Regions from separate parts of the Delftia sp. WY8 genome, predicted to be linked through region 4. Evidence: predicted binding sites of a transcription regulator. Region 4 holds the regulator's gene; each other region holds the start of a gene.
The links. The regulator FNR, encoded in region 4, switches genes on or off when oxygen is low (the NO sensors DNR and NnrR bind a similar motif). The targets are predictions, from matches to a motif close to TTGATNNNNATCAA.
Positions count from the first base shown of each region.

Region 1 (4,205 bases), 2.9 Mb from region 4:
GCCGCAGCACGGTGCCGCACGCCAACCGAGCGGCCGATGATGTCTCGCGCGCCGCGCGCCAGATGGGCACGGCGGCCAGCCGCTTCAGCGACAACCCGCAGGCCGTGATCTACGGGCCGGGCCAGGCCCGTCCGGGGCCGGGCGAGCCCGGCTTCGTCGCCCCGTCTGCAGCCACCCAGCCCTGACCGAGGAACCCGCATGTCCCCATCTCGCAAGACCGCCGTGGCCAGCGCTGGACTGGCCGCCGCCCTGATCCTGCTGGCCGGCTGCTCGGCCCTGCCGCAGCCCCCCGCCCAGCCCGCGCGCTATGACTTCGGCCTGGCGCCGCTGTCCACGCCCGCGCAGTCCGCCACATCCGCAGCCCCGCAGGCACGCACGCCGCTGGCGCTGGCCGATGTGGAGGCCCCCGCCCTGTCCGACGGCAGCACGGCCATGTTCTACCGCCTGGCCTATGCCAACGGCCAGGAACTGCGCCCCTACCAGCTGGCGCGCTGGAGCCAGCCTCCTGCACTGCTGCTGCAGCAGCGCCTGCGCAGCCAACTGGGCCTGCAGCGCCCCGTGCTGGCCAGCAGCGAAAGCGTGGCCCAGCCGCGCCTGCAAGGCGCCGTGCCCACGCTGCTGCGCGTGGACATCGAAGAGTTCAGCCAGGTCTTTGACGCGCCCGGCTCCAGTGCCGGCGTGGTGCGCCTGCGCGCCACCCTGGTCGAGCAAAGCGGTGCCGTGGACCGACTGCTCGGACAGAAGGTGTTCGAGGTGCGCAGTCCTGCAGCTTCGGGCGATGCGGCGGGCGGCGCCCAGGCCCTGGCCAAGGCCACGGATGCGGCCATTGCGCAGATCGATGCGTGGCTGGGGCAGCAGGGGCACTGAGCGGCTGCTGGATTTCCAGCCCATCCATTCTCTTGAGAACGGCTGGTGGGTGCATTGCATCCGCTGGCCGTTTTTTGTTTTCGGCAACTGGCTCTGCAAGCAAGTGGACTTTTTCTGCCCCTGCCGGATGGTTGCTTTTCGAGGCCGGGTCTCGGCCCGGCAGCCGACTGCCCTTTTCTTGATTCGCCAAGAAAGGTCAGATCACGAAGCAAGCCTGTCCTTCGGCAGGCTTGCAACCCCGCAACCGCCACGGCGCAGGTGCGGACATACGGGGAAAAGGCTGGGTACTCAGGGCAGGGGCGGGCCGCGCCTGACCCAGCGCTTCCCGCGCGTCCGTCAGGGGCTGTAGTCCCGATCCCACCGTCTCGGCTGCCCCTGGGACGACCGTCAACACTAGGTCCAGACTACGGCGCGCGGCGCGCAGGTTTTTTACAGTGGAACCGTCGCTGATGCAGATCGCGGCTTTGAAAAAACAAGGCCTGATTGCACGGCACGACTTCAACATCACTGAAAGGAACAAGCCATGAATGAAGACCGCATCAAGGGCAACTGGAAGCAATTCACCGGCAAGATCCGTGAGCAATGGGGCAAGCTCACCGATGACGATCTGGACGTGATCGCCGGCAAGCGCGAGCAATTCCTGGGCAAGCTGCAGGAGCGCCAGGGCCTGGCCCGCGACGCTGCCGAAAAGCAGCTGACCGACTGGCAAAAGCGCAACCCCGACTTCCGCTTCGAAGACTGACGAGGGTGGACTGCGGATGGGCTGGTCGCCCTGGCCGGCGCCCCCATCCGCTCCTCGATAGCCGGCATGCCCCCAGGGCATGCACCCAAGGCCCGCCGCCGCAGGCATCAAGGGCCACCTCAGTACAAATACAAGGAGTTCCATCATGCAAACACCGCAACGCTTTCGCCACATGCTGTCCGCCGTCGCCCTGGGCCTGATGGCCTCCGGCGCCATGGCCATGACCAATGCCGAGCACACGGCCGCCAAGAACCAGATCGAGGCCGACTACAAGGCTGCCAAGGAACAGTGCAAGCCGCTCAAGGACAACGCCAAGGACGTCTGCGAGAAGCAGGCCAAGGGCCAGGAAAACGTCGCCAAGGCTGAACTGGAATCGCGCCGCAATCCTTCGCCCAAGAACAGCGAAAAGGCACTCAAGGCCAAGGCTGATGCGGACTACGACATCGCCAAGGAAAAGTGCGATGACCTCAAGGGCGACGCCAAGGACGTCTGCGTGAAGGATGCCAAGGCTGCCCATGTGCGTGCCGTCGAAGCCGCCAAGGTGAACAAGGCCCAGGCCGAACCTGCCGCCAACTCTGCCGCCAAGGCCGCCAACGTGGCCGAGACCCGCAAGGACGCTGCCGAGGAAACCCGCGAAGCCGACTACAAGGCTGCCAAGGCCCGTTGCGACACCATGAGCGGTGACGCCAAGGACACCTGCGTGGCGGATGCCAAGCGTAAATATGGACAGTAAGCTGGTAGGCACCCCCTGAGGCGCTGCGCGCCTTCCCCCTCTCTACTTGCTTCGCAAGGGAGGGGGACGGCACCTTCGCCGCGAGGCGGCTCTTGCTCGGTGCCCCTGGCCTTTTGGCCGCGCCAGTTTTATCCGCCTTGACCAAGCCCCGCTCGCGGGGCTTTGCTGTTTTCGGGTTGGCTGATGTGGGTCAAACGGGTTGGGCGGTGCTGTTCCTAAGCTGCAGTCTTTCATGATGAAGGCAGGAGAAGCATATGGCCGTGCTGGAATGGAGCGGAGCGCTGGCATTGGAGTTGCCGGCCATGGACGAGGTGCACCAGGAGTTCGTGCTGCTGCTGGCCGAGGTGGAGGCGGCCGATGATGCGCAGCTGTGCGTGCGCTGGGATGAGCTGATCGCGCATACGCAAGTGCACTTCGACCAGGAAGACCGCTGGATGCAGTCCACGCGGTTCACCAGCACCAACTGCCACAGCCTGCAGCACAAGGTAGTGCTGCAGGTGATGCGCGAGGGGGCGGCCAAGGCGGCAGCGGGGGATCTGGCCGTGATCCGCAGCATGGCGGGCGAGCTGGCGGCCTGGTTCGTGCACCATGCGCAGACCATGGATGCGGCGCTGGCCCTGCATCTGCGCAGCGCGGGCTTCGATCCCGCCACGGGCTCGCTGGCCCACCCCGAGGCCTTGCCCGAGCAGCCCATCACGGGCTGCGGCGGTGCATGCGACGGCAGCGTCGACCGCGCGCGGGCCGTGCCGGCCTGATCCGGCGGGCCTTCAATCGGCCAGCCAGCCCGCTCAGGGCACGATCGCGGGCGAGGCCAGGATGGGGAAGATCTTCACCAGCCCGCCCGCCATCACCTCCACGGCCAGGGCCGCGAGGATCAGGCCCATGAGCCGCGTCATCACGTTGATGCCGGTCTTGCCCAGCACGCGCGCAATCGGGTCGGCCAGCGAAAAGCAGACCATCACCACCAGCGCCACCACCACGCCATAGCCCACCAGCGCCAGGTGCTGCCAGATGGTGCGTGCCTGGTCGGCATAGATCACCACGGTGGACATGGAGGCCGGCCCCGTCAGCAGCGGAATCGTCAGCGGCACCACGGCAATGCTGTTGCCCATGGCGGCCTTTTCCGCGCCTGCCGCCAGCGTGGGCGCGTTGGGCCGTTCCTCGGCCGGGCGGGCGTTGAGCATGTTCATCGCGCTGATCAGCAGCAGCAGGCCGCCGCCCACCTGGAAGCTCTGCAGCGAGATGTTGAAGAAGTCCAGCACCTGCAGCCCGATGATGGCGCAGGCCGCGATCACGCAGAACGAGGCCAGCGCCGCCGTGCGAATGGTCTGCTGGCGCTGCTGGGCGCTGAATCCCTCGGTGTAGTGGATGAAGAAGGGGACGATGGCCAGCGGGTTGATGATGGCCACCAAAGTGATCAGCGGTTTGAGGTCCATGGTTGCCTTGGAGCTAGAGGTTGCCGCCCGAGATATCGACCAGGCTGCCCGTGGTGTAGTGCGAGCCGTCGGACATCAGCCAGAGGATGGCGTCGGCCACTTCCTCGGCCCTGCCGCCGCGCTGCATGGGCACGTTGGGCGCCAGGCGCTCGACGCGGTCGGGCTGTCCGCCGCTGGCGTGGATGCCGGTCTCTATCAAGCCGGGCCGCACGGCGTTCACGCGTATGCCCTGGGCGGCGACTTCCTTGGCCAGGCCCAGCGTCATCACGTCCAACGCGCCCTTGGCGGCCGCATAGTCCACGTACTGGCCCGGTGCGCCCAGCCGCGAAGCGATGCTGGAGACGTTCACGATGGCGCCACCCCGTCCGCCGTGGCGGGTGCTCATGCGCCGCACGGCCTCGCGCGCGCAGATGAAGCTGCCGATGGT
Region 1 is NZ_CP049795.1:3,984,630-3,988,834, forward strand. Features, by position in the region: gene G4D77_RS18360 (MlaD family protein) at 1-185, shown strand, start outside; gene G4D77_RS18365 (ABC-type transport auxiliary lipoprotein family protein) at 199-867, shown strand; gene G4D77_RS18370 (CsbD family protein) at 1,391-1,609, shown strand; gene G4D77_RS18375 (hypothetical protein) at 1,755-2,342, shown strand; gene G4D77_RS18380 (hemerythrin domain-containing protein) at 2,597-3,097, shown strand; gene G4D77_RS18385 (MarC family protein) at 3,131-3,778, opposite strand; gene G4D77_RS18390 (SDR family oxidoreductase) at 3,792-4,205, opposite strand, start outside.
Region 1: a site for FNR is predicted at 2,523-2,536, ahead of G4D77_RS18380 (hemerythrin domain-containing protein). Genes of this name have one in related genera too.

Region 2 (4,205 bases), 1.4 Mb from region 4:
TGCGTGCAGGGCGATATGCGCGATCTGGGGGTCTTTGCAGACGCCAGCTTTGATGTGATCTTTCACCCCATCTCCAACCTCTACGTGCCCGATGTGCGGCCCGTGTGGCGTGAATGCGCGCGGGTGCTGACGACGGGCGGGCGTCTTCTGTCCAGCTTCTGGAATCCGGTGGTCTTCGTGGAGGACCGTGATCCTGCATTGCGCGAGCAAGGACTCGTGCGGCCCGCCTGGCGCCTGCCGTATTCCGATGTGGCGGATTTGCCGCCCGAGGCGATTGCGGCCAAGCGCGAGCGCAACGAGGCCCTGGTGTTCGGCCATACGCTGGCCGATCAGATCGGGGGGCAGTTGGATGCGGGGCTTGTGCTGACGGGCTTCCACGAGGACTGGCAGCCCCACGCCCGTTTTGTGATCGAGAAGTTCGTGCCGACCTTCATTGCGACACGTTCGATGAAGGTCTGAACGCGCTACCTACGGCCTGGACCGGCCTTGCCGCGCTCAGGTGCGCAAGGCCGGTATCCAGGTCTGTTGCTGGGCGGGTTCTGCCACGGGCTGCGCCGGTTGCGGTCGGGGAGCAGGGCCTTTGGCCTGGGGCGATGGCTGGGCCTGCCGCACCTGCTCGGCGCCGGACTTGGCCAGCAGCAGCATCACGGCCATGCAGATCAACGTCAGCAAGAGCACCACGCAGATGGGGCCCAGATCCACGGAGGCGATGTCCAGCCCCTTCAGCGACTGCCAGCGTTCTGAGCGTATTTCCAGCGGTTCTTCGGGATCGGCCATGACACCTCCACTGCGTTGAGTGTGCCTCCATGCTAGGCGCAAGTGAGCATGCAAACAATATGGGAACTTCGCCAGGATGCGAGGGTATACCGCAGGCAGCTACTTGACCCACATCAATTGCGCCGCCACGGCCAGGGCGATGGCCAGCAGCACCAGCAGCACCAGCCTTGCCACGATGGTGACCGCCTTGCGGCGCGCTGCTTTGCGGGTGTTGCGCGGACGAGGTGGGGTAGGCGGCGGCTGCGTGGCATCCAGGGCTGCAATTCTTTCCAGCCAGTCCTGGGTTGTTGGCAGGGCAGTGGCGGGCGGTGACGAGGACGGGGACGGGGACGAACCGGGCTTGCCGCGGTTCATGGCTCCAGCTCCTGCCGCATCTCTTCCAGCACCTCCAAGGCGCCCTGGATCATGGCTTGCCTGTGCTCCAGCGCAGCCTTCTGGGTCTGCAGCCGTTCCAGCTGCTCGGCTACCTGCGCCTCGTCGGCCCGCAGCTTCTTCAGCCGCTCCTGTATGGCCTCCATTTCCGGGGCGCTCATCTGCCAATCCTCCAGCATGCGAAGGGCGTGGCACGTGGCCCGGTCCCTTCTCACAATTCACACGAATGCCGGCAATTATCTGTGCGTCTTAGCGACTGGCTATGAATGAATTGATATAGATTGTCATCGGCCGGCGCAGAAGGGGGCCGAAAGCTTGCCGCTGCATGCGCACGGTGCTGCGCAGATCAGAGCAGCGCAGTTCAATGCGCGAGGAATTTGAGAAAGATCCGCCCCTGCCGGGTTCTGACCTCGGTCCCTTCGATAAAGCCCATCAGTCTGGCCGAGCCGTCCATGGAGTACAGCGCCGGCCCATCGATGCGGTAGATGAGCCTGGTCCCGCACCGGACGAATTCATCGCCTTCGACACGCCCGATTTCGTGTCCGCGCCCATCAAGCACAGTCCACGAGCGTCCTGCAATCATGGCCTCACCCGGCGGTTGCCGGTCCCCAAGTAAAAGCGTCAATCTAAGGAACGCTGGGCGTCTGAGTCTGAGCGAATCTGAGCAGTTGTGTAAAGCCGGGCCACCGATGCCTCGGGCGGTGCCCTGCGCAAATTCGTGTGCACCCGGCCCAAGCCGCACCACGCCGGCCAAAAGAAGCTGGCTGCGGTCTAGGGGCACTGCGCGCTTGGGCGCTTGAGTGGTGCGCAGGCAAGTAGAATTGTTTCATATCAAAGACATGCTGCTCTGAAAGTTGCAGCGACCGGGCCCGCTTGGCGGGCCTTGTGCATGGGGCGCCGTCCCGCAGCCTGTATCTGGGTGCATGTCCTGATTCTCTGTGGGCCCGGCCTGCGATCCAATCTCGCGCATGGGGCTGAGCCTTCTCGTCAAATTGCTCTCATTTATGAAGTTCTGCTGTCGCCAACCGGATGCGCCTGTGGCATTGCCTTGCGGCTTGCCTGGGGTCAGTTCCGTCCGGTGGACGCTGCGCTGCGGAGGGCGGAGGTGAACGAGCAGGCGCTGTACGATCTGGCCCCCGTTCTGGAGCTGATGCTGCTGGGCCTGTTGCTGGCGCTGGGACCCTTGGCCTGGGTGTGGCTGCGCAACCGCAACGGTGGCTCGCTCAAGCGGCTGCAGGCACTGTCGGTGCTGACGCTGTTCCTGACTTTCGACCTGGTGCTGTTCGGCGCCTTTACGCGTTTGACCGATTCCGGCCTGGGCTGCCCTGACTGGCCGGGCTGCTATGGCAGCGCCAGCCCCATGGGCGCCCGCGCGCAGATTGCCGAGGCGCAGGCCGCCATGCCCACCGGGCCGGTGACGCATGGCAAGGCATGGATAGAGATGGTCCACCGCTATCTGGCCACCACCGTGGGCGTGCTCATCATCGCCATGACCATCATGGCCTGGCGGCGTGCGCGCCGCCAGGGCAGGGCGGGTGGCGCCCAAGGCGTGGAAGGCGCACGGCTGGGGGCCATGAGCCCCTGGTGGCCCACGCTGGCGCTGTTCTGGGTCTGCCTGCAGGGTGCCTTTGGCGCCTGGACCGTGACCATGAAGCTGTTTCCGGCCATCGTGACCCTGCACCTGCTGGGCGGCACGGGCCTGCTGGCCTTGCTGTGCGTGCCCGCCGTGGGGCTGAGCCGGGCGGCACGCCAGCAGCAGGCAACGGTGATTTCCCCGGGCCTGCGTGCTCTGCTGTGGCTGGGCCTGGGCTTGCTGGTGCTGCAGGTGGCACTGGGTGGCTGGGTCAGCACCAACTATGCGGTGCTGGCCTGCAGCAGTTTTCCGACCTGCCAGGGCAGTTGGTGGCCGGCCATGGATTTTTCGCAGGCGCTGCAGATCTGGCGTCCGCTGGGCCTGCTGCAGGACGGCAGCAACATCAGCTTTGCGGGCCTCACGGCCATCCACTATCTGCACCGCCTGGCGGCCTATGTGGTGGTGGCTGCGCTGGCCGGGCTGTGGTGGCGTTTGGGTGAAGTGCCCGCACTGGCGTTGCAGCGCCGCGTGCTGGGTGCGTTTTTGGTGCTGCAGGTGCTGACAGGCCTGTCGAACGTGGTGCTCGATTGGCCGCTGGTGGCCGCGGTGCTGCATACGGGTGGCGCAGCCGCGCTGGTGACCGTGATTGTTTGGTGCCTGGCGGCCAGTCGCCCGGGCACGCTGCGGGCCGGGTTGCCGGTTGCCCGTGGAGAGATTGCATGAGTAAACAAGCTTCCCTGAGTGTCGAGTCCTCACGCTGGACGCAGTTCTATGCCCTGACCAAGCCCCGCGTGGTGCAGTTGATCGTGTTCTGCGCGCTGATCGGCATGGTGCTGGCCGTGCCGGGCTGGCCCAACGCCGACCAGTGGCTGCACATGGCGCTGGCCTGCCTGGGCATCTGGCTGGTGGCGGGCGCCGCAGCGGCCTTCAACTGCCTGGTGGAGCGCCATATCGATGCGCGCATGAAGCGCACCTCCTGGCGGCCCACGGCGCGCGGGGAGCTGACCAGCCAGCAGGCCCTGGCCTTCTCGGCCATCCTGTGCACGCTGGGTGCGCTGGTGCTGCTGCTGTGCACCAATCCGCTGACCATGTGGCTGACGCTGGCCACCTTCGTGGGCTATGCCGTGATCTACACGGTGATCCTCAAGCCCGCCACGCCGCAGAACATCGTGATCGGCGGCGCCTCCGGCGCCATGCCGCCCGTGCTGGGCTGGGCCGCGATGACGGGCCAGGTCGGACCCGAGGCGCTGATCCTGTTTCTCATCATCTTCCTGTGGACGCCTCCGCATTTCTGGGCGCTGGCGCTGTACCGCGTGGAGGACTACCGCCAGTCGGGCCTGCCGATGCTGCCCGTCACGCATGGCAGCGAGTACACGCGGCTGCAGATCCTGCTGTACACGGTGATCCTGTTCGCAGCCTGCATGCTGCCCTTCATGTACGGCATGAGCTCCTGGCTGTACCTGGTGGTGGCCGTGGTGCTGAG
Region 2 is NZ_CP049795.1:6,418,255-6,422,459, forward strand. Features, by position in the region: gene G4D77_RS29325 (class I SAM-dependent methyltransferase) at 1-459, shown strand, start outside; gene G4D77_RS29330 (hypothetical protein) at 496-777, opposite strand; gene G4D77_RS29335 (hypothetical protein) at 877-1,131, opposite strand; gene G4D77_RS29340 (hypothetical protein) at 1,128-1,310, opposite strand; gene G4D77_RS29345 (hypothetical protein) at 1,511-1,732, opposite strand; gene G4D77_RS29350 (COX15/CtaA family protein) at 2,255-3,445, shown strand; gene cyoE (heme o synthase) at 3,442-4,205, shown strand, end outside.
Region 2: a site for FNR is predicted at 1,971-1,984, ahead of G4D77_RS29350 (COX15/CtaA family protein). Genes of this name have one in related genera too.

Region 3 (4,205 bases), 1.8 Mb from region 4:
AGCAGGGCACGCTGGCCGTGATGCTGCTGAACATCGATCGCTTCAAGGACGTCAACGACAGCTACGGCCACGCCATCGGCGACCAGGTGCTGCGCCACATCGCCGCCCGTGTGCACGATTCCCTGGGTCCCCAGGACCTCATAGGTCGCATGGCCGGTGACGAACTGGCCGTGCTGTGCAAGGGCATGAGCGAGCGCGGCGACGCCATCGCCCGTGCACGGCAACTGATCGCGGCGGCCGGCCAGCCCTGGAGCTCGCCGGACGGCCTGTCCGTCATGGCCGGCGTCAGCGTGGGCATCTGCATGTACCCCTCCCATGCCGGCAATGCCCAGGACCTGCTGCAGGGCGCGCATGCGGCCGTCTACGGCGCCAAGTCGCGCAGCGGCCGTGCCTGGTGCTTCTTCGAGGAAGACATGACCTCGGCCGCGCGCGAGCGCCTGGCCATGGAGGCACGGCTGCGGCAGGCCATAGACCTGGGCCACCTGCGCCTGTACTTCCAGCCCCAGATCGACCTGGCCACTGGCCGCCTGGTGGGCGCCGAGGCCCTGGTGCGCTGGCTGGACCCGGACGAGGGCCTCATCTCCCCGGCCCGCTTCATCCCCGTGGCCGAAAGCTCGGGCGTCATCGGCGCGCTGGGCCTGTGGGTGCTGCGCGAGGCCTGCGCCCAGGGCCAGCGCTGGCGCGATCAGGGCCTGCCGGAGATGACCATCGCGGTCAATGTCTCGCTGCACCAGTTCCTGCTGACCGACATCGCCGGTGCCACCGCCGACGCGCTGGCCGCCACGGGCTTCGCCCCGCACTGCCTGGAGCTGGAGATCACCGAAAGCGCCCTGGCCGAGCGCCCCGAGGAGGCCCTGGCCGTCATGCGCCGTCTGCGCGCCCAGGGCCTGCGGCTGGCCATCGACGACTTCGGCACCGGTTATTCCTCGCTGGCCCACCTCAAGCGCTTCCCGCTGGACCTGCTCAAGATCGACCAGGGCTTCATCCGCGACATCCCGCACAGCGCCGACGACATGGCCATCAGCGGGTCGGTGATCGCGCTGGGGCATGCCATGGGGCTGAAGGTGCTGGCCGAGGGCGTGGAGACGGCCGAGCAGCTGGCATTCCTGCGCGGCAAGGGGTGCGACTTCTTCCAGGGCTATCTGTGCAGCAAGCCCATGCCTGCGCAGGCGTTCGGCGAGTGGGTCTCGGGCAACGAGGGAATGTGGGCCGTGCAGGGGTGAAGCTCAGTCCACCCGACCCGCATCCGCCCGCGGCGCCGGCGGATTCCTGAACTTCTCCCGCAGCTCGGCGCAGTGGTCCTTGGCGGGCAGGGCATCCGTCTTCTGCAGCCAATCCACATCCGAGGCCTGCGCCACCGATGTCTCCCCCGCCTGCGCCACGGCCACCTTGGCGCCTGCGGCCTCGGGCAGCCAGGTGGGAATGCCCACGCCGCGCAGCACGTGGCCGCGCCCGGCCACTAACAGCACGGTCTTGCCGGGCTTGACTGCGGCCCTGGCCACCTCGGCCATGCTGGCGTCGCGGGCCAGCTGGATGCGGGCCATGGGCGCCAGCTGGGTGTCGGGCAGCAGGCCGCAGTGGCCTTCGCGGATGGCGTCGAGCTGGCGCTGCCAGGCTTCGGGCGGCAGGTGGGTGTCCAGGTTCTGGTTGCGCATGGCCTGCTTCATGTCGGCGCGGGGCAGGTTGCCGCCCAGCACGGGCACGCCTGCGCGCACGGCGGCCATGACCACGCCGCGGTAGCGCGGCCAGGGCCAGGCGGCGTCCTGCCATTGCAGGGCCTGCTGCACAGCGTCCTCGGAGGCATCGCGCGCCAGGCTGGCCGTGGAGCCCGTGCGCGGCGCCATCTCGATCACCAGCGCGGCCAGGCGCTCCTGCGTGGCCAGCTGCTGCACCGTGGCCTGTTGCCAGGCCTGGTGGGCCGCCGCATCGTGCTGCTCGCCCAGCAGCACGATGGGCGCGTCTGACCAGCGCTGCAACTGCTGCGTCCAGTCCCGCGCCGGGGCGGAGGAGCTGGCGCAGCCGGCAAGGGCTGCCGCCAGCCATGCGGCCGCTGCCAGGCCGGCAAGGCGCGGGGTGCGGATGAAGGGGCGGGGGATGGAGCGGACTTGCATGGCCCCATGCTAAACACTGGCCTTGCCCGGGGCCCCCATAGGCCCTGTGGGCATTGGGGGCAGTTGAAAGGATCCTAGGAATCGGGGCGGGGGCACGGCGCAAACGGGTGACGCTTGATTCAGGTCAAGACGCGCAAATGCGCCGTGGCTACAGTGCGACCATGCATGGCAAGCCCTCGCTTTCGACCAAGCTGCTGCTCATGGGCGCGGCCTGCCTGCTGGCGGCCGTGGCATCGATCGGCTTCACGCTGTGGGTGGCCTGGCAGCTGGAGGGCGGCGCGGCCGCCGTGAACGAGGCCGGGCGGCTGCGCATGAGCATGGTGCGCATGGCCATGGCGCGCCAGAACGAGGCGCCAGCGCAGTGGCAGGAGCGCGCACGGCAGTTCGACGCCAGCCTGGACCTGCTGCGCAGCGGCGACATGTCGCGGCCGCTGTTCGTGCCCTGGAGCGATGCGGTCAGCGCGCGCTACGAGCGCATACGCGGCGACTGGAGTGCGCTGCGCACGCAGTGGCAGGCCGAGGACCATGTCGATGCGCAGGCCATCATGGGCAGCGCCGATGCCTTCGTGCGCGAGGTGGACGGCTTTGTCGAAGCCATCGAAGACCGGCTCTCGCGCTGGACGGCCATCCTGCACCTGTTTCAGATGTGTCTGATGGCGCTGGCCATCATCGCGGCCGTGAGTTTCATGGCCACCAGCTACTGGCTGGTGCTGCATCCCGTGGGCCAGCTGCGCTCGGCGCTGGAGCGCATGCGGCGCGGACACCTGGACACGCGCATGAACGTGGAGGTGGACGACGAGTTCGGCCAGCTGGCGGCCGGCTTCAACCTCATGGCCCAGTCGCTGCAAAGCTCTCACGCCGAGCTGGAGGACAAGGTGCGCGAGAAGACCGCCAGCCTCAACGTGCAGCACCAGCAGCTGCAGGCGCTGTACGCGGTCAGCGTGCAGGCCTCCGAGGCGGCCAGCCTCCAGGCCCTGGCCGAAGGGTTCGTGCGCCAGATCCGTGTGGCAGCCCAGGCCGATGCGGCCACGGTGCGCTGGTCCGACGAGGCCAACGAGCGCTACGTGCTGCTGGCCGGCGACGGCCTGCCCCAGTCCATGTCGGTGCAGGAGCACTGCCTGCACACGGGCGCCTGCCTGTGCGGCCAGCCGCGCGAGCAGGCGCGGCTGCGCGTGATCCCCATCACCCAGGCCAGCGACCTGCAGCTGCCCCACTGCCGCGAGGCCGGCTTCGAGACCGTGGTCAGCATCCCCGTGCAACTGCAGCAGCGCCTGCTGGGCGAGGTCAACCTGTTCTTTCGCTCCACCGTGGTGCTCACGGACGACATGCGCGACCTGCTGTCCGCCATGGCGCGCCACCTGGCCAGCGCCATGGAAAGCCTGCGCGCCACGGCGCTGGAGCGCGAAGCCGCCGTGGCCGAGGAGCGCGGCCTGATCGCGCGCGAGCTGCATGACTCCATTGCCCAGTCGCTGGCCTTTCTCAAGATCCAGACCCAGCTGCTGCGCGACGCCGTGGCCAAGGGCCGCGACGAGGCGCGCGACCGCAGCCTGGGCGAGCTGGAAGTGGGCGTGCGCGAATGCTATGCCGACGTGCGCGAGCTGCTGGTGCATTTCCGCACGCGCACCAGCGCCGAGGACATCGAGGCCGCGCTGCGCGCCACGCTGTCCAAGTTCGAGCACCAGACGGGCATTGCCACCTCGCTGAGCATGACGGGCCAGGGCCTGCCGCTGGCGCCCGATGTGCAGATCCAGGTGCTGCACATGGTGCAGGAGGCGCTGTCCAACGTGCGCAAGCACGCGGGTGCCAGGCATGTGCAGCTGCGCGTGGGGCGCCACCCCTGGCGCTTCGAGGTCAGCGACGACGGCTGCGGCTTCGTCCCCGCCGACGTGGCGCCGGACTCGCTGCATGTGGGCCTGGGCATCATGCGCGAGCGCGCCCTGCTGGCCCAGGCGCTGGTCCATGTCCACTCCCGCCCCGGCGAGGGCACGCGCGTGCTGATCGAGCTGCCGCCGTCGGCCTCGGCCGGGGCGCCGGCGCAGGCCCTCCCCTCGAACGCGTGACACGCTCCCGGAAGAAAAAAGCCGCCCCATGTCC
Region 3 is NZ_CP049795.1:2,902,714-2,906,918, reverse strand. Features, by position in the region: gene G4D77_RS13385 (putative bifunctional diguanylate cyclase/phosphodiesterase) at 1-1,223, shown strand, start outside; gene G4D77_RS13380 (ChaN family lipoprotein) at 1,227-2,111, opposite strand; gene G4D77_RS13375 (type IV pili methyl-accepting chemotaxis transducer N-terminal domain-containing protein) at 2,273-4,171, shown strand; gene G4D77_RS13370 (response regulator) at 4,200-4,205, shown strand, end outside.
Region 3: a site for FNR is predicted at 2,226-2,239, ahead of G4D77_RS13375 (type IV pili methyl-accepting chemotaxis transducer N-terminal domain-containing protein). Genes of this name have one in related genera too.

Region 4 (4,205 bases):
CGTGCCGCCAGGGGCGGACACCCAGGGCTGCACGCGCCGCCAGGCGGCGCGGCCCGCAGACTCCAGCCAGGCGGGCTGGCGGGCCTGCACCATCATGGCCAGGCCCCAGGCCATCACGGCGACATGGGTCAGCGTCCAGAACGGCTGCAGCGCCGTGGTCTGGCTGGTGAGCCAGGACAGGCTTTCCATGGCCAGCGCCGAGGCAGCGCCCAGGCTGGCATAGCCGGCCAGCCGCCCGCCATGGAACAGCGCCGTGCGCAGCCACAGCCGGCTTTGCAGTCCATGGACGGCGACCACCTGCCCACCACCCTGTACCGTGCCCTGCCCCGCCCCGCCCGTGACCACGCCGCAGGGCGCGGCGCACATGGCAAGGCAATGGGGCCCGCCGACGAGCCCCATGATCAAAGCGGTCCAGAGCAGCGACAACAGCATGGGGCCTAGATGATCCTCGAAAACCGCGCCCGGTTTTTGTCGGCCTGCAGATATCGGTCAAACAGCATGGCCACGCCACGCACGAAGTACCAGCCCATGGGCGTGACCTGGAATCCCTCGTCGCTGATCTGCACCAGCCCCTTGGCCTGCAGGTCCTGAAGCGCCGCCAGCTCGGGGGCGAAGTACTCGCGAAAGCCCAGCAGCCAGGCCTGCTCCATGGGCTCGAACAGCACGGCGCCCTGGCACATGATGGCCATGATGACGGCGCGCCGCACCAGATCATCGCGCGACAGTGCCAGGCCGCGCACCACGGGCAGGTGGCCGGCGTCGATGGCGTCGTAGTACTCCTCCAGCGTCTTGGCGTTCTGGCTGTAGCTGGCCCCCACCTTGCCGATGGCCGACACGCCCAGCGCAATCAGGTCGCAGTCGGGCTGGGTGCTGTAGCCCTGGAAGTTGCGATGCAGCCGGCCCTGGCGCTTGGCCACGGCCAGCGCGTCCTCGGGCAAGGCGAAGTGGTCCATGCCGACGTAGACATAGCCGCCGTCCATGAAGGCCGCGATGGAGCGCGAGAGCATGGCCAGCTTGTCGGCGCCCTGGGGCAGGTCCTCGGCCGCGATGCGCCGCTGCGGCTTGAAGCGCTCGGGCAGGTGGGCATAGGCATAGAGCGCGATACGGTCGGGCCGCAGCGCATTGACCTGGGCCAGCGTGCGCTCGAAGGACTCGGGCGTCTGCTTGGGCAGGCCGTAGATCAGGTCCACGTTGATGGAGGCAAAGCCCAGCTGCCGTGCCGCTGCCACCAGCGCGAACACCTGCTCGGCCGGCTGCACGCGGTGCACGGCGATCTGCACCTGTTCGTCGAAGTCCTGCACGCCGAAGCTCAGGCGGTTGAAGCCCAGCTCCTTGAGCACGGCCAGGCGTTCGACGCTGACGGTGCGCGGATCGACCTCGATGGAGTATTCGCCGCCCGGCTCCAGCTTGAAATGCTCGCGCAGCAGGGCCATCAGCGTGCGCAGCTCATCGTCCGAGAAGAAGGTGGGCGTGCCGCCGCCCAGGTGCAACTGGCTGACGGCCTGGCCCTTGCCGCAATGGGCCGTGTGCAAGGCCATCTCGCGCGCCAGGTAGTCCAGGTAGACGGCAGCGCGATCGTGGTGGCGCGTCACGATCTTGTTGCAGGCGCAGTAGTAGCACAGCGACTCGCAGAACGGCACATGCACATACAGCGACAAAGGCATGGCTCGCGCTGCGGTACTCGATTTGCGGTGTTCAAGTGCCAGGATATAGTCTTCAGCACCGAAAGCCTCCACGAAACGATCGGCCGTGGGGAACGAGGTGTATCGGGGCCCCGGTACGTCGAAGCGACGCAGCAGCTCTGGGGTGACAGCGGTCATGGGTTTTTTCCTCTAATGTCGTCCACTGTGCCGCAGCCCATTGGCCGCGTCCTTGACTCATATCAAGAGTTGTTCGCGGCAGTGCTGCGACAATTTGATCCAACTCATCGCCATCCACGAGGTCACCGCCGGCGCACTGCTGCGCCGCTGATGTTTACTCCATGAACCTTCAGACCATCAAAGCATCCTGTTCCAATTGCAACCTGCGCGAGCTGTGCATGCCCATGGGCCTGGATGCCGAGCAGATGCAGCGCATCGACGACATCGTGGCCACGCGCCGCAAGGTCAAGCGCGGCGGCCTGCTGTTTCGCAACGGTGAGTCCTTCACCTCGCTGTACGCCATCCGCACGGGCTTCTTCAAGACCTGCGTGGCCACCGAGGACGGGCGCGACCAGGTCACGGGCTTTCAGATGGCCGGCGAGATCATCGGCCTGGATGGCATCGTCAACGACCACCACACCTGCGATGCGGTCGCGCTGGAAGACGCCGAGGTCTGCGTCATGCCCTTCGACAAGCTGGAGGACCTGTCGCGCGAGGTCACGGCCCTGCAAAACCATGTGCACAAGGTCATGAGCCGCGAGATCGTGCGCGAGCACGGCGTGATGCTGCTGCTGGGCAGCATGCGTGCCGAGGAGCGCCTGGCCGCCTTCGTGCTCAACCTGGTGCAGCGCCTGCACGCCCGGGGCTTTTCCAAGTCGGAACTGGTGCTGCGCATGACGCGCGAGGAAATCGGCAGCTACCTGGGCCTGAAGCTGGAGACGGTGAGCCGCACCTTCTCGAAGTTTGCCGAAGAAAACATCATCGAGGTGCGCCAGCGCCATCTGCGCATCCTGGACACGGACGCGCTCAAGCGCATCGTCAACAGCCAGCAGTGCCAGTGAGGCCGCAAGGCCCCGCCCCCCGGCAATGAACAAGGCCCGCGATCGCGGGCCTTGTTCATTGCCATTGCAGTGCACGCAGGTTCAATCGCGCCCCAGGCCCTGCATGGCCAGATTTGGGTCCGGCTCGGAGACCACGCCGTCGTTGAGATCGTGCGTGGAGCGTCCCAGCATGGTGGTCATGAGGCTGGACAGCATGGTCACGCCCCAGAAGGCGAAGAAGGCCAGCGTGTAGATTCCCTGCCGCGACCAGCCCAGGTCGCCGAGCCAGTGCAGCTCCAGCGGGTCCACGAAGGCGAATACCAGCATCTCCATCACGGCGGCGGCCAGAAAGGCCGGCCAGGCAATCCACATCCAGCGTTGGGCCAACATCAGCGATCTCCTTGAGCTGTCGAGGGGTGGCTTTCATTGTGCGCGCCGCCCGCGCACCGTGCCAAGCCCTGCGCACCCTGCACTGCCTGTAGGAAACCCTTGGCCCTCGCGCATGCTGGAGATGCCATCCACCATGCAAAAAGGCCGCGACTGCGGCCTTGTGCACGGCATTTTCCTGCGTTCAGCGGTCCGTGGGATGGTCCTGCGCGGGCGTGGCCGCGTGGTTGCGGCCGGTGACCGCGGGCGCCAGGCTCTTGGGCACTTCGCGCACGCCATCGGCACGCTCGTTGATGGTGATGCCATTGCGGTAATAGTCAGGATCGATCACGGGATCGGCGCCATTGATCGCAATGACGGCCGTGACCACGCCAGCCACCACGACGGCGGCCGGGCCGGCCACCACGAGCCAGACATGGGCGAACTTCCACCAGGGCTTGCCGGCGTCCGGATGCGAAGGGGCCGTGGCGGGCGCGGAGACTGCGGGACTGGAAGACATGGATAACCTCTTTCTTTCAAACAGCCGGCGCAGCCTGGGCGGCGCCGGCCAGACATATCACCGGGGCACCAGGAAGACGGCCTTTTCGGACGCGCGTCCCGCGCCTGAATGCACGGCATCGATATCGAAGAATACGGTGTGCGAGCCCGGCTCGGCGGAACCGTAGGGAATCTGCAGCCGCGCCGCAATGCCGCGCGTCTCGGCAGGGCCGACCTCTACCTCCTGCTCGGACGCCAGCTCCAGCCCGTCGAGGCCATGGGCGCTGATGCGGTAGCGCTGGGCCTGCTCGGTGGCATTCATGATCTGCAGGCGGTAGACATTTTCCAGCTTGCCGCCCGCGACGATGCGCGACAGCGATGCCCGGTCGCGTATCACGTCGACCTTGACCGACTGGCGCAGCGCCAGGCTCACGATCATGGCCATGCTCAGGCCGATCAGCACGGCCGAGTAGACCAGTACGCGCGGACGGAAGATGCGGCGCAGCACCTGGGCCCGCCGCCACATGCCGGCCATGGCGTTCTGCGTGGTCAGCCGGATGAGGCCGCGCGGATACTCCATCTTGTCCATGATGGAATTGCAGGCGTCTATGCACAGACCGCAGCCTATGCATTCGTACTGCAGGCCGTTGCGGATGTCGAT
Region 4 is NZ_CP049795.1:1,079,286-1,083,490, forward strand. Features, by position in the region: gene G4D77_RS04830 (sulfite exporter TauE/SafE family protein) at 1-432, opposite strand, end outside; gene hemN (oxygen-independent coproporphyrinogen III oxidase) at 438-1,820, opposite strand; gene fnr (fumarate/nitrate reduction transcriptional regulator Fnr) at 1,982-2,701, shown strand; gene G4D77_RS04845 (hypothetical protein) at 2,783-3,070, opposite strand; gene G4D77_RS04850 (FixH family protein) at 3,252-3,566, opposite strand; gene ccoG (cytochrome c oxidase accessory protein CcoG) at 3,624-4,205, opposite strand, start outside.